DNA from 2 places in the Niabella terrae genome. Region 2 is predicted to be linked to the other one. Evidence: riboswitches for the same ligand, from Rfam matches in the RefSeq annotation. Region 2 holds a riboswitch; the other holds the start of a gene.
What was found. A riboswitch is a leader RNA that binds a small molecule or an ion and turns the genes downstream of it on or off. The one in region 2 is predicted to bind thiamine pyrophosphate.
Positions count from the first base shown of each region.

Region 1: linked by a shared signal. The riboswitch ahead of ACYVI9_RS15800 (glucose 1-dehydrogenase) and the one ahead of ACYVI9_RS14595 (TonB-dependent receptor) in region 2 are both predicted to bind thiamine pyrophosphate.

Region 1 is NZ_BAAGRD010000036.1:1,484-12,935, forward strand. It holds gene ACYVI9_RS15780 (ATP-binding protein) at 1-157, opposite strand, end outside; gene ACYVI9_RS15785 (DUF4143 domain-containing protein) at 779-1,063, shown strand; gene ACYVI9_RS15790 (hypothetical protein) at 1,516-2,199, shown strand; gene ACYVI9_RS15795 (hypothetical protein) at 2,444-2,653, shown strand; TPP riboswitch at 3,185-3,288, shown strand; gene ACYVI9_RS15800 (glucose 1-dehydrogenase) at 3,552-4,412, shown strand; gene ACYVI9_RS15805 (YciE/YciF ferroxidase family protein) at 4,559-5,128, opposite strand; gene ACYVI9_RS15810 (DUF6496 domain-containing protein) at 5,241-5,423, opposite strand; gene ACYVI9_RS15815 (iron chaperone) at 5,701-6,069, opposite strand; gene ACYVI9_RS15820 (VOC family protein) at 6,083-6,469, opposite strand; gene ACYVI9_RS15825 (hypothetical protein) at 6,918-7,109, shown strand; gene ACYVI9_RS15830 (hypothetical protein) at 7,203-8,600, opposite strand; gene ACYVI9_RS15835 (MBL fold metallo-hydrolase) at 8,820-9,644, opposite strand; gene ACYVI9_RS15840 (FadR/GntR family transcriptional regulator) at 9,808-10,524, shown strand; gene ACYVI9_RS15845 (exo-alpha-sialidase) at 10,657-11,452, shown strand, end outside.
Region 2 is NZ_BAAGRD010000014.1:91,389-102,840, reverse strand. It holds gene ACYVI9_RS14605 (winged helix-turn-helix transcriptional regulator) at 371-745, opposite strand; gene ACYVI9_RS14600 (NAD(P)H-dependent oxidoreductase) at 832-1,377, shown strand; gene ACYVI9_RS14595 (TonB-dependent receptor) at 1,603-3,882, opposite strand; TPP riboswitch at 3,940-4,047, opposite strand; gene ACYVI9_RS14590 (hypothetical protein) at 4,355-4,561, shown strand; gene ACYVI9_RS14585 (alkaline phosphatase family protein) at 4,684-5,991, shown strand; gene ACYVI9_RS14580 (serine hydroxymethyltransferase) at 6,083-7,363, opposite strand; gene ACYVI9_RS14575 (sugar phosphate nucleotidyltransferase) at 7,574-8,563, shown strand; gene ACYVI9_RS14570 (NAD(P)H-dependent flavin oxidoreductase) at 8,582-9,523, shown strand; gene ggt (gamma-glutamyltransferase) at 9,570-11,285, opposite strand.

The sequences.
Region 1 (11,452 bases), on a different contig from region 2:
TACTTTTACCGCAACGGCGTACTCCTGAAACGATCAGCGCATACGCCGAAAGGTCAGGTATATCACCCAACGCCGACCGTTTAAGTCCTTTTTCTTTCCGCTTCAGGTTATTCTTCTGCGCCGCAATGGCCCCTTCTATCAGTTGTTTTGCAATCATACAATTGTATTTTACGATACAAAAGTACAAAAGTTTATTTTACTAATGGATAGTTTTGTATTTTGGTAACAATAAATATTGATGCCTGCAGCTATTCTCAGCGGGTTCCCGGTATATTTTTTAAAATCGTGCAATAGGGCACTTCCGGCAACAACGCAGCTGTAAAGACCAGCGTTTACGGGAAGCGAAAGTCATATATCAAGCGACAGATGGCCATATCACCTGCATGTTCTTCAAACGGTAAAAGTTGTTTAATTATTGACCAGCAAACCAGGCCGGAGCCGCGAAGTGATCGCGATGAAACTAGATATTGCCCCTATAATACCGTGAAAGCCACCGTGCAAAAAGCATTGGTAATACTAAATCAGAAAAGACATAGTTGTATGACCACCTGGATGAATAAAAAGAAGCTTTAACTACCGGCTATGAGTTACGTCATTTAACTTTTTGCAACCCGCCGGTGACTTATTTTTGCTTTCCAGGGCCTTCATTTTTACTTTCCTTGATGCCACTGATTGGTCTTTCAATTTCCCTGAGTGTAAAAAATGAATGCGCCACGCACCGGACATATTTTTCAATCCTTTATCTGATAAGCTCAAAAAATACTTAATCTCGGGAGGGATGCCCGAAGCTGTTGTAAGTATGCTGGAAGAACAGAATATTCAAAGAACTGAACAGGTTTTACAAAATATCTTAAACGCATATGCGCTTGATTTCTCGAAGTATGGAGATGCTAAAGATGTTCCCAAAATCAACCATATCTGGACTTCCATTCCCTCTCAACTGGCAAGGGAAAATAAAAGACTCCTTTACCAGACGGCAAAACCCGGCGCCAGAGCACGAGAATATGAAGACGCGTTACTTTGGCTCAATGATGCGGAGCTGATCTATCGCATCTACCGGTAAACAAACCGGTCCTGCCTGTCTCAACATACGATGACCTATCGGCATTCAAACTCTTTTTGATGCATCAGCCTGTTCAATCCCGGAAAACCATTATTGCCCAATATTGTTTCAGGATTTGTCGAAGCCCTGTTCAAGGGTTCAACTTTACCTTCAATTATCCTACATTTGTAGTGACCTATAATAATCCGCTAACAGGTATGAATGATCCGGATTTTAACAAATGAACTTAACCGGGATTTTAAAACGGGGTCAATCTGAGTTACCCGGGTGCAGGTCTCCTGCGGTATATTGCGATAATTAAAAAAACATGTGTGAGCGGAAGGGGTTGTTTCGGAAACTTATGCTGAACCCTGAAAAGTAGTATAATAGCAAATCATCAAAAATCATCAACGAGGAGTTAATACCTGCTGGCAGCTGCTCCTGTTTTTCTAAAAAAAATTTAAAGGTCTCTTATGTTTTTTTCCATCAGTCAGGTTGAACAAGCGGTACATAATGTCCAGGACTTACGGAATCCCCTTGATCCGGCTCATCCGATGGTCTTGGGTATTTACCGCACCCATAGTCGAACCGCCCTTTTCAATGTCTATTCTAAAAAAGCTTTTGCGCAGTTTTATGATACCGTCGACCGAAAGAAATTGGCCAATCGACATTGGACCCCTGAAATGAAGCATTTTGCCCGACAAAAAATCGAAGAAACATCAAAGCCCCCCTATATATTCAGGATGACGATTGTCGGTTGGATCTTTATAACCCTTATGGTTGCCACACTCGGGCTGATCATATATGAGAGTACGAAGCCACCTATTCCCAAATCAGCAGCATATGTGGCTATGGAGCAGGCTCCCAAGGCCGGCGATATTTACTTTGGCCGTTTTGAGGGTTTTAAGGAATCAGGGCAGCGTATTGCATCAGAACTTGGCTTTGGCTGGTTTCAAGTGGTAAAAGTGGAAGGAGATCAGTACTATATGGCCAAGTCAACCGAAATGAGTAAAACCCATAAGCCTGCAGCACAATTAAACAGTACCAGTTTCGAATCCGAGACCACTCCTGTAAAGATAACGGAACAAGCTGGCTATATGATTAATATGAAGGCCATGGACGGAAAGCTGGAAATCTATCTTACAGACAAAAAATGAACATTCTATCAAAAAAGAAACGCTTCATACTGAAGTGCAGGGGTTTCTGAAGGGTGTATAAAGAATCCTGACTACCTTATATAAAATTTACGACGGGAAAATCGGTAGCGCTCCTGGCGTACCCCAGCGGTAATACTCTTGGTAACCAGCTTTGTAGGAGCTGTCCCGAAAAGCGGGACTGGTACGGAATTTGTGCCAATTGCAATATATTAATGAAGTCTTTTCTAAACTAAAAAAATACATTATGAAAACCCTTTTAATACTATGTGGGATTTTATGTCTGTTCAGTTGTGGTAATGCGGACAATAGTAACAATATGGAAGATCCGGGTATGAATGCTATGGATACCACAGATTCAGGCTACCAGGCTCCGGCTTCACCAACAGACACCACAGTTACGATTGGAGGAAATGACACCGTTTCCTATGGCATGGCAGATTCTGCCAGAAGGTAGTTTTGTATAGGTAAAAGTCCGATTCGATACTTCTGGTACAGTTATTGTTTTAATAAAGGCGTTGATGAATAGATATTGAATAAAGTACTCAATTTTCTCATAAGCAGTTAGTTTTGGTTTCGACCCTTGTTTCTACAAGGGTCTATTTTTTTTAGCCAGGGTTGTTTTTTACCCAAAGCCAGATGGTTAAGAACTACTTTCAACCAAATTGTATATACACCGTTTTTTCTGCTGAAGTACAGTAAGTTACAATTGCTTCGAAAATAGCCTAATAGCATCTGCCAAAGCAGCGGCTGTGTAATCAGCGAAATGTCCGGCTTTCGCTATTTTCATAAATCTTTGCAGGGTAAAAGCGCTGGACGAACGCCCGGGACAGGGACGCAATATCTTTAAGAAAAACAGTAAGGGCTGCAGGTATGGGGAACAAATAATGGCATATTTGACTTTCTCTTTATTTTTTTTTATCATATTATTATCAAAGTTTTCTAAGCTGGGGAGCGGTTTGGCATCATTCTTTCACTAAGATATTCAAATTTTCTTTCGGGGTGGCAATTAGACCGAAAGGTCCGCACTGAGAAATACCCGTAGCACCTGATCTGGATAATGCCAGCGCAGGAAAAAGAAAATTTTGGGCTTCCGGTATTGCCGGAAGCTCTTTCTATATACGAGAGTCCCTTGCCTTGAGAGGTAGACATGGACGCCCTTTGAAATCTTTTTTCGATTAAAATTTACAGGAAATGAAACTAAAATCAGCCGGTTATTGCTTCCCTACTTACATGCGCATTAAAACAATGTTAAAGCCCTTTACCTTCCGCAGGTTGGCTTGACGATTGCGCTACCTATCAGAAGGGCATTAGCCCGGCATTTACATTTGCAGGACTCCATAAAACAAATGATTATGAAAGACGCAAGCAAAGAGAAACTGCGGCCATCACAGTCACAGCAGCGGCCTGGTACTGAAGATCTGATGGTTCCAAAACCACAAAGTACACCCAGAACTTATCCAAAGGGTAAACTCGCAGATAAAACGGTCTTGATTACCGGAGCTGATAGTGGGATCGGTAAAGCAGTTGCCCTGCTGTTTGCCAGGGAAGGAGCCCGCCTGGTGATATGCTACCTGAACGAAAAACAAGATGCCGCCCGCACCAAGCGTCAGATCGAAGAGGAGGCAGGCCAGTGTGTATTAATTGAGGCGGACATCAGTAAGGAGCAGGAATGCCAGCGTGTCATTGACGAGACAATGCAGGCATTTGGCAGTTTGGATGTCCTGATCAACAATGCAGGTGTTCAATGGGTACAGGAAGAACTGGAGTCGATCAGTACCGATCAGTTTCTTAAAACTTTCCAAACCAATTTTTTCTCCTGTTTCTGGTTAACCCGGTTTGCGCTGGTTCATATGAAAAAGGGGGGAAGTATCGTAAATACTACTTCAGTTACCGCTTACAGGGGCAGCGACCATTTGATAGATTATGCGGCCACCAAAGCTGCCATTGTCGGGTTTACCCGTAGTCTTGCCCAAAACCTCGCGGCTAAAGGGATACGGGTAAATGCCGTTGCGCCCGGACCGGTGTGGACACCGCTGATCGTATCCTCATTCAAAGGAGAGGAGGTTCAGACTTTCGGAAGCGATACACCTATTGGACGGGCAGGTCAGCCCAACGAAATTGCACCCTGTTACCTATTCCTTGCTTCTGAGGATGCCAGCTATATGACAGGCCAGGTCTTGCACCCCAATGGAGGAGAAATTATTAACGGCTAGGCAGTTTTTCCCGAATTTGATAATTTTCGATTCCCTGTCGGCGGGTCAAAAAAGGCGATATATACAGGTAACTAGAAAAGCCATCGGAATTCATTTCCGACGGCTTTTCTTATAGATCCCTAACTATTGCCATGTTTATTGCGACCCTATTCTGTAACTGCTTCTTCATTTATAAATGATTCCGCAATACCTGTCAACGCCGCATCGGTACGTTTCTCGTTCTCCAGTATTTGTTCCAGTAATCTTGCCACTTCGGTATGATTCATATGATTGGCAAATACCCTGAGCGTACCATAGGTTGCTATTTCGTAATGTTCTGCCTTCTGAGCAGCCAGGATCAATGCAGCATCTCTGGTGAAACTGTCCCGCTCCGTATCGGCGATGATGGTGTCCGCTTCATCAAGCAAACCGGCCATCGCTTCGCATTTTTTCCCGGAAGCCGTTTCATCTATTAATTCGAAAATACTTTCCAGGGTTTGTGCATGCATCTCGGTTTCCCGGGTATGTCTTTCGAAAGCAGATGCCAATTCCGCACTGGTACTGGCCTGTTGCAATCTGGGAAGTGCCTTGGTGAGCGCCAGTTCCGCCCAGTATATATCCTTTAATTCTTCTACAAATAAACGGTGAAAATCGCTGCTTTTCATTTCATCGGTTATTCTTGGATTGGTGGACTGCGGCTGCCTGTTCATGGATTCGTCATAATTTGTCGGTTCCATAGTAATTAATATTTTTTGGGTGATCAATAAATTGGCTCCGGTGTGGAAATTTACCTGGTCGTGCCCTAAGAAGTACCTGAATCGTTGTTATCTGTCAGGAGGCTTTTTTCTTTTAACCAGCAGACGACTTCTTGGGTACCTTAGCCCCTTGCTCCCGGGCTTCAGACAGACCAATGGCTATCGCCTGTTTACGACTGGTCACTTTTTTCCCCGAGCCGGTTTTTAAAGTTCCTTCTTTCATTTCATGTACTGCCTTTTCGACTTTGTCACTTGCTTTTTTTGAATACTTCGCCATGAGCATGTGTTTATAACAAATGCGTCAAAATACCTGCCATAAAGCCGGTGCAGCGGGAAAAAATTATTGAAGGAATGTTAATAGTTTCAGATATAACTGCCAGGATCGGGAAATCTGACCGCCCGGAACGGGGGCAACCACAACGGAGCTAATTATTCTACAAAACGGACAGGAATGGATATTTTGCCGGGTAAGTCGAAATTCGCTTTTTCTTGGGCTTAGATCTGGCCGGAAACCGAGTTGTCGGGATTGAGTTTGCTGCCGGCCCGGGTGTAGTTCAGTTTTCCGGGATTTCTGACTTTCTGAAAAGCAGTATACGTTTGATGAGGTCCACGGGCAATGGCTTATCGTGGCGGAACTGTATGGCCGCCCTGGAGACCTTTAGGACCGCCAATTCCTTCTCAAATGCTTTTACAAAAGCCTGGCTCCAAGGACTGGACAGCGTGAGATGTCGTTGGAAAGCGCAATAATAGATGAAAAACGACCCGCCGGTTGTTTTAAAAGCCGGAATCTGATAACTGATCACTTCTGACAGCTCCGGAACCGTTTCGTGTATCAAACGGCGAATGGTATTCAGTCGCTCCAAAATTTCTCCGGAAAATGTCTCATGATACGCATCAATGTTTTTAAAATTGGTCTTAGGCATGGCGCTGCTGCGGTTACATAAAGAAAACATTAAATTTATGACCATCCGGATCAGCGAACAGAAAGCCGTAATAGTCCTTTCCGAAGACTTCGGGGGGAGTAATCAGAGTGCCGCCGGCTTTTTCCACCTGGGTAGACCATTCGTCGACCTGCTCTTTGGTTTCCGCAGAAATGGTGAAAACAATTTCACTGGCCTGAGCCGCATCTGCTAAAGGCAGTTTGAGGTTCTTTTCCATGACTGATTTTAAAAAAAAATGGATGACAAAGCCATTGTCGCCAAAGAGGAAGCTTGTCAATTCATCAGACCTGCCGTTGGATGTAAAGCCCAATGCTTTATAGAAATTTGTAGTTCTTTCAAGATCCTCTACGGTGAAATTGGCCCATATTCGTTTCGGGTTCATAACTTATTTTTTTACAAAAAAACGCATATTTATTGCTGGTCGGCTTGTCTTAAGGCAAGTATTACTCGAGTGGGCCATCCGCCGGGCAGCTTCGGTCCTGTATCCGCAAAAAATACCTGTTCCCGGTTGTACAAGGTAAACGGGTATCGGAGCAGGACACCCTGCAAGCGCCAAGAGTAATCATAAGGGATACTGTCTGCTATTTAGGCAATTTGCCTGGGGCACCGTACTTAACAAATCACCTTTATATTTATTTCACTTTTGGCACGGCCGGGAAGTCCGGTGTCACAATTTTCTTCTTTCGCTAATATATTGAGCAATCATCACGGGTCCCTTGGTGCAATAATACCAGGAATATATGCGGTTCGGTAACAGGTACCTGAAACCCGATGGTACGGAATTTGTCGGTGAACAGATGGGCTCCCTGTTAATTATTAAAATTTAAAAAATGAAATTATTACTTATTCTTTTGACAATTTTTCTGGGCAGTTGCGGAAACGCCGATACGAATAACACCAAACAAGAGGAAGTTATTCCGCAGGACACAGGTTATGAAACATCACCGGATAGTGTCAGTAATGGCGAACTGGGTGGGGAAGACACCGTTTCTTTTGGAATTGCGGATTCCACAACGCGTTAAAGTTCGCTACACTTTCTGTTCCTGAAATTTCTGTTTTCTTTCGCTGAATGAAGTCCTGATGTATCCGAGGCCTTTATTCCGTTGGCAATTTTTTTATTGGTCAAAAAGCGCATAACCCAGGGATAAAAACCAACTGGTTGCAAACCGATCCCGGGTTATGGCGGTTGGCGCGGAATAGTACGGTTCATCCAGCTGATAGGCCTTTGAAAGTCTGGCTACCGATCCGGCCATTACACCGAAAGAGAGGGCCAGTTTATTGTTCCTTCCGAGCATGAGCCCGGTGCCCAATGAGATTCTGAGCTGTGGATTTTTTTCAAGTGTCAGACCCGGGCCAAAAGCAATAAAATAGCCCAGTTCATTCTGCGTTCTGAAATACCCTCCATAATGCAATAAGGCATTGATCCCCGCACTCACCCGGTTGCTGTTTTCCGATATAATGGAATAATTGAGGGTGTCCATTTTACCGGGGGTCGTGGTGCTGGCGGCGAGATTCGCTTTAATGGCAAAAGCATCATGGGTCAGCCCGCTGATAAAAACACCACTGGTAAAGCTTAATAGCTGGTCAGGCCGTTTCTCCAGTTCGATGGTCGTATTATAGGCCTGGAAGTTCTTTTCGGGGTTGACCGGATTGATCCCCACCTCAAAACTGGTGAGATCGCCATGTAACTTATAAGGCAGCGAAACAAATTCCTGGGTAGGTTTTGCTTTTAGCTTATTATAAAGTTTTGCGATCAAAGTCCGGTTAAAACTGGTATCGAATCGGTTCAGAAATAAATTAAACTGTTTTTTATATACCGTCAGCATGCTGTCACCCACCTGAAATGCAGGGCAGCTTTTTGCCGTTGAATACATGGCAGGTTGGAGCAGGCTGTCATAGTAGTTGACATATATTTGTTCCAACTCTTGATCCATTTGCAGTCTTTTTTCCAGGATCTTCTCGGCTGCGGACTGAAACGACTTACTATCCTTTTCGGTACCGGTTTCCACCCGGTAGATCAATTGATCTGCAGGGGTAATTACCTGATCCCGGAAACGATAATGGAAATGGAATACCTCAGACCGCATGGCCAGGATGAGGTTTTTTACCAGATCTGCATTTGCTCCTTTACACTGATCTGCCGGTCGGTTTGGCAGAAATTTATCTATTAAATCCCTGTCACCGCCTGTTAGTAATGAGGATGGGATCGATGGCGTGAGACTGTTCACAGAATAGGCGGTAAGCCCAGCCAAAATGCTGTTAAACCCCTCGCCGAAACTCAGCACACTAAAGAGGGAAGGGCTATTGCCCGCACGAAAAAAAGAATCCGTTTTATTGATCGTGATCTTGTATTGATCGGTTGGCAGGTCCGTAACTTTTAACCAGATATTCCTGGTTTTTTTATTAATCCTGGGAACTGTTACCGATTTTGTTTTGAAGTTAATTACAATAGAATCCTGGGCCTGGGCCTGAACAGCCATCAGGCACAGCCCGATCCAAAGCAGTCTTTTCATGTTGTTTTGGTTTAGATGAATGCAAAATATTTAGTTGTGGCTCTTAATTGGTTGAGAACGAGCGTATTTAATCGTAAATATACAGGATTCTAATTAATCTGAATACCGTATTTTTCCCGGTGTTGGCAGGACCGTCCATTTGAGCAGTAACCCTGGCAACGAGACAACAGATCGCGGCCCGCAGGGTGCTTAGCGGCTAGTTCAATCCTTACCGCCCAACTAGAACAATTTTAATTGTTCAAATCTGGCGGGTTGGAATCCGCGCATCACTTTCGATCCTGAAACTTCGAAAACCGGAGACTCGTGGTACCGGGAAGCCACTTCAATATGGGTGTCGATGGCATGAGGCCGAAACAGTTCATATACCAGATCGGGATGGTTATTATCAGCCGAAAGATGGGAAAGCAGTAGATGGCTCATATGCTGCGGGCGGTATTGCAGGAACAGATCCAGGGCCTGTTTATTGGATAAATGTCCCCGGCCTCCCCGAATCCTATTTTTCAGGTGGTAGGGGTACCGGCCTTTTTCCAGCATGATCTCGTCGTAGTTGGACTCCAGAAAGGCGGCGTGACAGCGACTGAATTGCGCACTAAGCCGGTCGCAAACGGTGCCGATATCTGTAAAAATACCGATACAAGCCTGCGAATTCTCCACGGTAAAACTATGCGGATCGGCTGCGTCATGGTGTTTTTGAAAACAATGCACCTGAAGGCGGCCGACAGAAACGGTAGTATCGGCTGAAAGAGCTTGCGTTAAAGCCGGATCCAATTGAAGGCGGGAGTGTCGGAGCGTTATCGGTGAAATATAAACCGGCAATTGGTGTTTGCGTGATAAAACTTCAAGACCCCGGATATGGTCGCTGTGCTCATGGGAGACAAAAATAGCTTTTACCCGTGTCATGTTCAGTCCCAGCCTTTGCATTCTTTTCTCGGTCTCGCGGCAGGAGATGCCGGCATCGATCAGCACAGCCTCCTCGTCATTGCCAATATAATAGCAATTACCGTTGCTGCCGGAATTCAATGAGGCCAGGTACAGACTTGACATGTCCGCAAATTACTGTATTTACCCGAATTTGTCCGGTAGCAGCGCCAGGGCTCAGCAGGAAGATCATGCCATTGCATTGATACTGCACGCGGGGTACCGACAACCAAAGAAAATTAGGTTGGCTTTAAATTTTATTAGTATTATTGTAGTACAATTGATATTAATGGCGATAAATCTCACTCCGATACATAAAAAATCGATGGCGGAACATGTAGAGTTCAGTCTTCAAAAGTATTTAAGGGAAAACGATTTCAAGGTAGGGGATGCCCTGCCTACAGAAAATGAACTGGCCAGTAAACTGGGGGTGAGCCGCAACGTGGTTCGGGAAGCCCTGAGCAAGTTCAAAATGATGGGCATCATTGAGAGCAAGAAAAAGGTAGGAATGGTCGTTTCAAATCCCGATTTTGTAGGCACCATCGAAAAACTGCTTCATCCGGCTATCCTGGATGATAATACCTTGCAGGATTTGTTTGAGCTGAGGCTTGTATTGGAAATGGGCATTGCCGAACTGTTGTTTGCCCGCATTACCCGTGAGGACATCAAAGAACTGGAGCAGATTGTAGAAAAAGAGTCGAAAACAAAAAGCGCAGGTGCTTTCAGAATAAAGAATGAAATCGCTTTTCACGGGAAATTATACGATATAACAGGCAATACGACCCTGCAGCAATTCCAGTTGCTACTCCTGCCGGTTTTTGAATATGTGATCAAACTGGAGGGGGGTAAAATTATCTCCGGAGCAGTAAATCATAAAGGCCTGGTAGAGATCCTGAAAAAAGGCACGATTGAAGAGTTTAAAAAAGGAATGGTCAGTCACCTGCAACCTCATTTTGACCGGATTAAAAAATTAACCGGCAGGTCTTTGTCACCTCTAAAGCCCTGACAGTTCCGATAAAGGACTATATTTTTTTTAATTGCTTGAAATTTGAAATTTTTGGCTATTTTTGATTTGTAGTACATATGGACTATACGACAATTGCCGGATTTTTCACAAAAGATATTAGAATTACCAACGATGCGATTTTTTCTGACAGTAATACTTTCTGTTTTTGTACTGTTAACCAGCCAGGGCCAGTCCATACTTGATCAGCGGATCTACAGCATCCCTGTCGTAAAAGGCAAACCTTTTACAAGTCTGATCAGGATTACCTTGCCTGAATACTCAGATGGTCAAAAGCACTTTCTGAAAGAGGTCGGTTTGGCTTTCGGCCAGGCCACCAATTTGGAGGATATTCAGGATCTAATGATTTTTCTCAACGCTGACAGCAATTATCTGTCCGACGAGAAGGTTGCAAAGGCGGCTTTATTCGGTACATGGCATTTTATCAGTGAAACAAACCGTATAGGGCAGATAAGCGGCAATATCAGGTTGAACCCTGGTACCAACTTTCTGTGGATCGGGTTGTCAGTAAAACCCGGTGCCCCGGTCGGCCGGCAACTTCATCTACTTGTAAACAACCTAAAGATAGATAACAGGAAGTTCCTACTTCCGGAAACAGCGTTCGCTTCCTACAGAATTGCGGTTGCATTACGAAAGGCAAATCAGGACAATGTTCATACTTCCAGAATACCGGGACTGGCAACTGCTAAAAACGGCGATTTGCTGGCCATTTTTGATGCCCGTTACCAGTCTGCAAGAGACCTGCAGGGCGATATCGATATCGGTTTGGTCAGAAGTCAGGATAAAGGGAACACCTGGTTGCCCCTACAAATTGTCCTGGATCAGGGCCGATGGGGAGGGCTACCTGAGAAATTTAACGGTGTTTCAGATGCCTGTATACTGGTAGACCAAAATTCGGGCAACATTTTTA
Region 2 (11,452 bases):
ACGAAAAGGTTTGCTTTTTCCATATACATAGAAAGGCCGGATAGGGAAATACGTTATATAGTTGTTACTACATTTACCATGCTATTGTTCCCAGTTATTTTGAGATTATTTAAGCGAAAAAATTTAGCAACTTCCGCAAAACAAGAATTCATTCGGGAATAACGAATAACATCTTTTATTTTACAATCCACCGATGGCTTTAAAAATTTGACAAAAAGGTTTGTATTCGGGGCAGTTTTATTCAAAGTCAGGGCTAAGGGTTATTCAAAATCCTTGGTCCTGATTTAACTTAACTGGATAAATCCAATTACCAATTTAATTCAAGATAGGGGTGATTTTCCGCTGCTTCTGAAAGAGCGGGTAATTAACGCTAAACTTTTTCCAGAAACTCACCTTTTTCACTGACAACCTGATTGCCCCACTCAGTAATGGCTTCCAGAACAGGAATAAAGCTTTTGCCAAAATCAGTCAGGCCATAAACAACTTTAATAGGAGGTTTTTTACCATATACTTTTCTTGAAACGAGACCATCTTTCTCCAGTTGTTTCAATTGCAAGCTCAAAGTCATTTCAGTAACGGACATCATTTCTTTACGTAGTTCGTTGTATCTTTTGGGTTCGTCCTTTAAGTGGTAGAGAATAACCGCTTTCCATTTTCCGCCTACCAAATCCATTGTCAGACTTATCGTACAGGGATAAGATTTCCCTTTTAGTTTGACAAAGTCGCCGATACATTCATTTTTCATTTCACATTTTTTTGAACCTATCTATTTGGATAGTTATTGCAAATGTAATTTACTAAAATTAGTTTTGCAACTATAAATATTATAGTATGTCATTGATTATTTTAGCACACCCGAATTTTGATAGATCTCTTGCTAATCGAACGATTATCGAAGAATTGGAGAAAAGCAACTTAGAATTAGAAATCAGGAATATTCCCAACTTGTATCCCGATTACCAAATTGACGTGAAAGCGGAACAGGCAGCATTGATGCGACACCAGACAATTGTGTTGCAATACCCGTTCTACTGGTACAGTATGCCGGCAATTTTAAAGCATTGGTTTGACGAAGTCTTTCAACACCAATTCGCATTCGGCTCACATGGAGATAAGCTGAAAGGGAAAAATTTTGTGCCAAGTTTTACCGTTGGTTCATCAGAAAGCAGTTATACCGCATTAGGCTTTCAACATTTTAGAGTACATGAATTTTGTAAACATTTGGAGCAAACCGCTTACCATACACAAATGAATTATATAGAGCCGGTTTATTTTCACGGAACTTCCCTGGCCGCCGGTTTTGCGGAAGAAGAGGTAAGGGGTAGATCAAAAGAACATGCAAAAAGGTTGATTACCCGATTGCAGGAACTTGATTAAATTTACTGGTATTTAATTCACAGAAAAGGTAAAACGCCTGCCGCAGTAATCTTTCCGTGTTCCCGATATAGTATAAGTTTTTAGGGCTATAACCGTAAAAAAATGGTATTTGTAAGACTTATTTAGGTTATAACTTAAAATAGTTCAAATTTCAAGCAGAAATACCTGGTCATTCTTGTCAATGATTGGTGAGCAAGTATCCGCAGTCTTATTTTCTGCCAAATATTATAAACTGATATTGACTCCGAAATTCCAGTTCGTACCTGCCTGCGGATAATAATAGTTTTCCGTAGTCAGGCTACCTCCATACAGATAACTATAGGTATATCCGTTATTCTCGTAAGCCTGATTTAGCAGATTGCGGACCAGCAGGATCAGACTAATATCTTTGAAACGGCGGTTGGTAAACTGATAGGCCACCCGGACATCGGTCAATGCATAAGGGTTAATACTTTTTAATTCGTCCTGGGCATTGTCCAGGTACTGGCGACTTACATATTTTTCAAGGACTTCCAGATAGAAATGCCGGCTGCCCGCCGGGTCGGTAAAGGGCTCTAGTCGAAGGCTGGCACCCGCAATGGTATTGGGTGAGAAGGCAATGTCCGTATTACTAAACGACTGCTCCAGTTGTCCGCCATTATCATAATCATCGCTAAACTGCGTGATTGCTTTAATTTTATTACGGCTCAGGGTTGCATTGGCATGGATTAGCAGCCTCTTCCAGGGTTGGATGGCTGTAGTTAATTCGATGCCGGCCTGATAACTGCGGTCCACATTGGTCCGCACATAGGCACCCACATCATTAATTTTCCCGGTCAGAATCAGCTGGTCCTTATAGTACATATAATAGCCGTTGATGCCGGCTTCGAAGCCGGGTCGGCTGTACTGGTAACCCAGTTCGACATCGGTGAGTTGTTCAGGACGCGGAGCCTGCTGACCAGCGGCTTCAAAATCGTCCCGGTTAGGTTCTTTGTGGGCCAATGCCAGGGAAGCATAAATTTTACTCAGCCCTTCATGGGCATGAGTGATCAAGTAGCTAAGACCGCCCTTGGGATTGAAAAAAGTATAATTATTGTCGATGGAATCCAATGCGGGATTCTTCCGGAACCCATTGATATCGTAATGGACATTTCTGAGTTGCAGGTCCAGATAACCGTATAGCCCCCTGGTGATCTGCTGTTGCAGCTTAGCGTAGAGGTTGGCATCCTTTTTATAAGCGGAAAGATGATACCAGCGGTAGTCCAGGGGGACGCCCCATTCCGCCCATTTTACAAAACCATAGTGACGGGCGTCATAACTGGTATAGGCGCCACCCGCATTAAAATCTGTATTGCCTTTGCTGTAGTTTGCGGAGAATACGGTACCATAATAATAGTTATCCAGCCAGAGCTGACGGGTTAGATTGGTGGATTCAATGGTCGTACCACCGACTTCTACCGGTTCCAACCCGTAATCCGCCAGGGATTCTCCATCCTTGTATTCATTATAATAACCGCGCCCCCGGGTCATAAAAAAACTCAGGTTTGCGGACCATCCGGAATTGAACTTATGGTTAACAAAGAACTGGTAATAATCCTGTTGGTAGTTATCGGTCTGGTCTTCATAATAAGTACTATCATTAATCTGCCCAAGGGTATTCGACCGGCGCCCTGCAGGCGCCGCAGCTTCGAGTTGCTTTTTATAGTCGATACTTGCCGGATCATCCTGGTCGGTATAATAGGTGCCAATGCCATTCCAGGCCTGCCCGGTTTTTTCATTACCCGAAAGCAGGTTGAATTTGATATTGGTTTGCTCATCCTTAGAAGTCCAGCCTGCCAGGAACTGCAAAGACTTTAGAAGTGTTCCCGACCGCTGGATATATCCATCGGAACTGATCCGTGACAGACGCAGATCAAACTGAAAGCCCCCGGCGAGTTTACCGGTTCCTGCCTGCAGTGTGTGTTTCCAGGTATTAAAGGAGCCATAGGAATTACTGATGCGGGCGGAGCCCTGCTGATCCTGTTGCAGGGTATAAATGTTCATGGAAGCGCCAAAGGCGCCTGCCCCATTTGTGGAAGCCCCGACACCCCGCTGGATCTGTACTGATGCGGCTGAAGAAGCCAGATCACCGAAGTTGACAAAGAAAGCGCCCTGAGATTCCGGATCGTTGACTGGTATGCCATTAAAGGTGACATTGGTCCGGGCCATATCCGACCCCCGGATCCGCAGAGAAGCATAACCTACACCAATGCCGTCATCAGAACTGGTAACCACCGAGGGTAATTGGGAAAGCAGGTAGGGGAAACTGGCGCCCAGATTCTGACTGCTGATTTGCTGCTGACTGATATTGGTAACGCTGAAAGGCGCTTTCTCATTCAGGCGCAGGGCCCGCACTTCTATGGGAGCCAGGGTGCTGGAGAATAGGGGCTGACCGGTTGTATCGGCTTTCAGGGTGGAATCAATTTGCTGGCCGTAGACAGCCAGACTCAGGGCCGCAAAGCAGCCGGATAGTAAAATCCTCTTCATTTGTTTTTCTTTTAACCAATTAAAAAAAATAATGAGAGGGAAATGCTGAATGGAGAAAGGATCTTTCGTTTTCCTTCCCTGCGCAGGCATTACCCTGATCAGGTTTACGGGTATTATCTCAGCTTTTCTGACCTTCAGGTCGGATCGGCACCCCGGGAACCTGCCCACCTTTTGGTGGACATCATGTTCTAATTTTAGAACAGCGCGAAGGTAAAGAATCTCCGTCGAAATCGCAAAGACTTGTTCGGTTGGCAGGGATCCAGGCACTAAAAATTTCAATTCGGTATGAACAGGTTCTCCTAGATGTGATGGTTTGTCTATGAAATTTGGGCAATTGGTATTTTTTTTTGACAAATCAAATAGGGCAAGATATGTGCAATCTTTTTTTGCTTATTTCCTGGGAGTGTTGAATTTTACGATGACTACAATTATCTTCGGTATATTAATCGACTTAAAAATTAGACAATAAATTATGGAAAATAAAAAGGGGATAAACTTTTTCTTTGCAACTATTGCAATTATTTTAGGATGGACGTTGTTTAAACATATTGACTTTAAAAACCTCACACTTAAAGACCCGGTTTTAGATGTTCTTTATTTTATCGTATTTATCATCTCTATTTACCTGATCATAAAAGACAGGAAGAAAGAATCTAAAGAAAAAGCCAATACTAACTGATAGTGCCAAAACCGGAACTGAAGGGTTTCAATTGAGCATTTGTATAAAGTTCAACATAATTGATGTGTTGAGTTTTGAGCTTTTTAGTTTCGTTTATTTTAAAACTTACTAGCAGCGCCATAATGAAAAAAATTTGCATACTGGTGGTTGTGTTTTGGAGCCTGCAACTGCAAGCCCAGTCGAAGAAACACGTGATTATGATCACGTTGGACGGCATGCGACCGGAATTTTACATGTCGAAGGATTGGCATGCGCCGGAGTTGAAAAAGCTGGTAGATGAAGGTGCGCATGCCCGTGCCGTGACAAGTGTATTTCCCGCAATGACATTTCCTTCCCATACTACGATGGTGACCGGCGTCACGCCGCAGACCCATGGAATATATTATAATACGGTTTTTACTCCAGCGCAAACCGCGAATCGTATTTACTGGAACTTCAAAGAAAACAAAAGTCTGACCTTATGGGAAGCCGCCCGCCTGAAGGGACTTAGCACTGCTTCTCTGGTCTGGCCTGTATCTGCAGATGCACCGGTGGATTTTAATATACCTGATATCGGAGGGATGGGCACTGAGGTCCTGGAGAAGTACAGTAAGCCTGACGGCGTTACGGATATCCTTAGAAGAGAGGTGTTGGATGGTGCTGAAAAAATAAACATAGGAGATGATAGGTCTGTGGCTAAGATTGCTGCCTGGGTTATCAGGAATAATAAGCCGAATTTGATGAGCATACATATGTTTCAACTCGATCACGCTGAACATGACCACGGACGGGAGGCGCCTGAGGTGGAAGCGGCTCTTAGCAGAGTTGATAGTTGTGTGGGGATTATACGGGCTGCCATTCGGGAAGCAGGTATTGCAGACAATACATTATTAATTGTGCTGGGCGACCATGGATTTTTTGACTATGACCGGAGGCTGATGCCCAATGTACTGCTGGCAAAAGCTGGTTTACTCGACCCTAAGAACCTTCAGAATTGGAAAGCCCGTTTTAACACGGTGGGCGGGGGCGCGTTCCTGTATGTAAAGAACCAGGATCCGAAGATCGCGGCGCAGGTCAGAAAGCTGTTCAGTCAATTACCGCTGGATCAGCAGCGATATTTCCGGATCATCAGCAAAAAAGAAATGCAACAGGTCGGTGCAGATCCTAACGCCGTATTGGCATTGTCCGCACAGGATGGCGTAGCTTTTGGCGGATCAGCAGATGGGAAATTTCTCCGCATCGGAAAGACGAAAGGAACCCATGGCCATTACCCACTGGGCCCCAAGATCCAGACAGGATTAATGGCAGTGGGGCCGGGTATTCTTCCCGGCACAGATCTGGGACAGATGCACTTGCTGGATATTGCACCGATTGTCAGTCAGTTCCTACAACTCGATATGGGTGGCGATTTGAAGGGAAAAGTTCCTCAAAACCTGTTTCATCGCAAATAACCGATAGGACCTTGGAGTAATCCGATGTTAAAAAAGCGCCTCAGTTTCCCGAAAAAAACTGAGGCGCTTTGCTATAATAATCTGGTAAATCTTATCCCAGCTCAGGATAGAGTGGAAACTGCTGCATGTAGGTCTTTACCTCATTGCGGACGGTGTCGACTACCTGCTGTTCGTCAGCATTCATCAGGACTTTATCTATAAAGTCTACCACCTGTACCACATCCTTTTCTTTTAAGCCACGGGTGGTAACGGCCGGTACACCGACGCGGATGCCGGAAGTGACAAATGGCGACTTATCGTCGAATGGTACCGCATTTTTATTTAAAGTTATATGTGCTTTGTCCAGTGTTTCCTGCGCTTTTTTACCGGTGAGGTTTTTATTGCGCAGATCAATCAGCATCAGATGATTATCTGTACCGCCACTGATTAGGTTATAACCTTTATCGACGAAGGCGGTTGCCATCGCCTGGGCATTGGCAATGATCTGTTTACCGTAGGACAGGAAATCATCACTGAGAATTTCACCGAAAGATACCGCCTTGGCTGCAATGACATGCTCCAAAGGTCCTCCCTGCAAACCAGGGAATACGGCCAGGTCCAGCAGCTGACTCATTTTGCGGATATTGCCTTTGGGATCCTTGATGCCCCAGGGGTTTTCAAAATCATGACGCAACATAATAATACCCCCTCTAGGCCCGCGCAGGGTTTTATGGGTCGTACTGGTGACGATATGACAATGATCGAAGGGATCTTTTAATAATTGTTTGGCAATCAGACCGGCAGGGTGGGCAATATCTGCCATTACCAGGGCGCCTATTTTATCGGCTACAGCCCGGATCCGCTCATAATCCCAGTCCCGGCTGTAAGCAGAAGCTCCACAAATGATCATTTTAGGTTTTTCCGCCAGTGCCTTAGCTTCCAGATCTTCGTAATCTACCAGTCCCGTCTCACGATCGACGCCATAAGAGATTACCTGATAATGTTTGCCACTGAAATTGGCAGGGCTGCCATGGGTCAGGTGTCCGCCCATGCTCAGGTTAAGTCCCATGATCTTATCACCCGGCTTCAGAACAGCCAGAAATACGGCTCCATTGGCCTGCGCACCACTATGGGGTTGCACATTCGCCCAGGACGCATTAAATATTTTCTTCAGCCGCTCGATGGCCAGTGTTTCGAGTTCGTCAACTACTTCACAGCCACCATAATATCTTTTCCCGGGATAGCCTTCCGCATATTTATTGGTCGCAACCGATCCCATGGTTTGGATAACGTCCAGGGAGGTGAAATTTTCAGATGCAATCAATTCAATGCCATTTCTTTGGCGTTCCAGCTCTTTTTTAAGCAAATCTGCTACTATGGTATCTTTTTGCATGGCGCAAAGTTAGGGGCTTGCAACAAATTTAATGGTGGACCTTTCTTTGATGTTGAAAACTTGTCTGAAGGGCAGTCCGTCAGCATGGATTCAATCAACAATTTCCGTATTAATGCGGGTGCCGGCCCACATTTTCTTATCTTCACAGCCAATTAGATACCCCGGCATTCAGCCGCAGCGGTATTATTTGCATAAAATTGGCATGGATTAATGAAAGCAATCATTCCCGTTGCAGGTACCGGAACTAAATTAAGGCCTCACAGCTATACACAACCTAAGGCCCTGATTCCCATTGCACATAAAACGGTCTTAAGTATTATTATCGATCAGCTAAGAGAGGCGGGTGTTGAAGATTTTATTTTTATCATCGGCTATCTGGGCGACAAGATTTATCACTATGTGAAAACGAAGCATAGCGATATCAATGCCTATTTTGTCAGCCAGGAAGACCGCAGGGGTGTTGGCCATGCCGTAAGCCTTTCTCAGGACCTGGTCAACGGAGATGAGGTTTTAATTACCCTGGGAGATACGATTTGTGAATACGATGTCAAACATGTCCTGCAAACCCCCGGGTCGCTGATCGGTGTGCGTAAGGTTGATAATCCTAGGGATTTTGGGGTGGCAGAACTGGACGCTGAAGGCCGTATTGAATCGGTGATAGAAAAGCCGCATATACCCAAGTCCAATATGGCCATGGTAGGTGTTTACAAGATTGTGGAGACGAATACCCTTTTTGAATGTCTGGGACATAATATTGCCCAGGGACTGCTGACACATGGTGAATTTAATATTACGGATGCGATAGCCTGTATGATTGAAAAAGGGGTACAGTTCAACTCCTTTAAGGTGGACAACTGGTTTGATGCCGGTAATAAGGATACCCTGCTTCGCTCCAATGCGACCCTGTTGAGGAAGTTCAGGCTGAATGCCGATGCGTCCCGATACCGTAATACCCTGATTATTCCGCCGGTGAGCATCGGAGAGGGGTGTACCATTGAAAACTGCATAATTGGCCCGAATGTTACTTTGGGAGAATATACCCATATGAAGCAGTCGGTTGTAAAAAATTCGATTGTAGGTGCTTATAGCCAGATTGCTGATATTGTGCTTGACGAATCACTGATTGGCAGTGATACCCGGGTGAACGGCGAAACCCGCAGCCTGAATATCGGCGACAATACGGACATTGCACTGGGCTAAGTCCCATCAATTAGAAATATGCAAACACCGGTTACCAGATTATTTCAGATTCGGTATCCGCTGATCCAGGCCGGCATGGTTTGGGCCAGTGGCTGGCGCCTGGCCGCTGCAGTCAGTAGTGCCGGTGGACTGGGTGTCATCGGCGCAGGCTCAATGTCTCCTGATGTTTTGAGGACCCATATCCAAAAATGCCAGGCTGCCACAAAACAGCCATTTGCGGTGAACCTGCCGCTGCTCTACCACGGTGTTGATCAACAGGTGGCCGTTATCCTGGAAGAAAAAGTTCCCATCGTATTTACCAGTGCGGGTAACCCGGCTACCTGGACGCCCCAACTAAAGGCGGCGGGGATTATAGTGGTCCATGTCGTCAGCAGCAGCAAGTTTGCGCAGAAAGCGGAAGTGGCAGGTTGTGATGGGATTGTGGCGGAAGGTTTTGAAGCCGGCGGTCATAATGGCCGCGAAGAAACGACGACGATGGTGCTGGTTCCGCTGGTTCGGGCGGCAGTAAAGATTCCGGTCATCGCTGCCGGAGGTATCGCGACCGGCGCCCAGATGCTGGCGGCTTTAAGTCTCGGGGCGGATGGTGTCCAGATGGGCAGCCGATTTGTCGCCAGTGAGGAAGCTTCCTCGCATCTGAATTTTAAATTACAGGTAATACAGGCCGCCGAGGGATCGACGCGGCTCGCCATGAAACAATTGACGCCGGTACGCCTCCTGGAAAATGACTTTTCAAGGGCAGTGTTTCAGGCAGAACTGGAAGGCGCCGACAGGGAAGCCCTGCAGGCTTTGCTGGGTAAAGGAAGGGCCCGAAGGGGTATGTTTGAGGGAGATATAGCAGCGGGTGAACTGGAAATCGGGCAGGTAAGTGCCTTGCTGGACGATATGCCACCTGCAGCTGTGATTGTTCAACGCGTGATGCAGGAATTCGATATCGCCCGTCAGGCTATTTGTCGCTTCTGAAGCTGCGCTGTTGACAGGGCGCTAACTAAAATTAAACCATTTGGATTTACCATCCGGCGGCACTGTCGTCACCCCTGGAATCAGCAATCGCCTCAAAACTTCCGTCTGGTAAAACTTTGATCAGTTCGGTACGTCCTATACCGCCTCTGGATCTGAGTTCATAGCCCATTTTTTCCAATGCCTTAGCCGTGGTGGCTGAGAAACCGCGTTCCAGGGAGACCTCGTCAGGTAGCCACTGGTGATGAAATTTTGGTTGATTTACGGCATCAGAAGGACTTAGACCAAAATCAATGATATTGACAATACTCTGGAAAACCGAAGTGGGAATGGTTGTTCCGCCCGGCGTACCCACTACCAGATAAGGCTGGTTGTCTTTTAAAACCAGGGTGGGGGTCATTGAACTCAGCATTCTTTTACCGGGTTCAATGGCATTGGCTTTTCCGCCTACTGCGCCGTAAAAGTTCGGCGTCCCGGGTTTGGCACTAAAATCATCCATTTCGTCATTAAGCAGAAAACCGGCGCCTGCCACGACCGTTTTACTGCCATAATTATTATTGAGGGTCGTGGTGACGGCCACCGCATTGCCCTGATTGTCGATTACACTGATATGAGTGGTTTCCTCGCTCTCATAACCCGGTACAACGCCTTCCCGGACTTGTTTGCTGCTGCCGGCGCGATCGGGTCGGTAATCTTTCATCCGGCTTTGAATATAACTGTCGCTGGTGAGCGCCGCCACCGGCACTTTGTAAAAATCGGGATCACCCATATACCGGGCCCGGTCGGCATAAGCACGGCGCTCGGCTTCAATCATTAGTTGTACGGAGGCCGGGGTTTGGAATCCCATCTTACCAATATCAAAGGGTTCAATCATTTTCAACATCTGACAAAGCAGGACACCGCCGCTGCTGGGCATCGGCATGCTGACAATATGGTAACCCCGGTAATCAAACTGCTGGGCCGGCCGCCATTTGGCCTTGTAGTTTTTGAGGTCATCGAAACTGATCAGGCCTTTGCCGCGATACATTTCTGCGACGATTTTCTCCGCTGTCTCGCCTTCATAAAATCCGGCGGCACCCAGCTGGCTGATCCGCTTCAGGGTGGCAGCCAGATCTTTTTGGATAAGGATATCTCCCGCTTTCCAGTCTTCATTTTTAACAAAAACCGGACGGATGGTATTACATTTTATGAACTCTTCCCTGGTACTATTCAGGTTGCGGGCTTCGGCTGCGGTAATCGCATAGCCCTTTTCGGCCAGTTCGATGGCTGGTGCAATCAGGATTTTCATGGGCAGTTTGCCATACTGGTGTGCGGCAAATAATCCGGCAACGGTGCCCGGTACGCCGCAGGACAGGTGGCCATACAGGCTTTTACGGGCGTCAGGATTGCCGGAACTATCCAGGTACATATCCTTGAAGGCAGCTGCCGGTGCCATTTCGCGATAATCCAGGGCCAGCTTTTTACCATTTTGCAGCCGGGCTACCATAAAGCCACCGCCGCCCAGATTTCCTGCACCTGGATAAACAACGGCCAGCGCCCATTGGGTGGCAATTACGGCATCCACCGCATTACCGCCCTTTTCCAGGATCAGGCGACCCGCTTCGCTGGCCAGCGGATGCGCAGCAACCACGACCCCCCCCGAAACCCGGACGGACTTGATCGAGGTAAATGCGAAAGGTTTCTGGGTTTTAAACAGTGAAGCCTGTCCGTATACCGTCAGGTTCAAAAACAGTAGAAAGCTAAAAGAAAGATAGCGTAGCATCATTTACAGTCATTATATTATGCAGGTTAAAGATACAGGTTGTACCCAAAAACTGCGATAAAAACTGGATAAAACCAGCATTTAATTGCAAAAATCCGCAATAGGAGGGAATAAGCATTGCTATTAATTGATAGCGGATAGGGGATGCATTATCTTAAGTCCTTATTTTC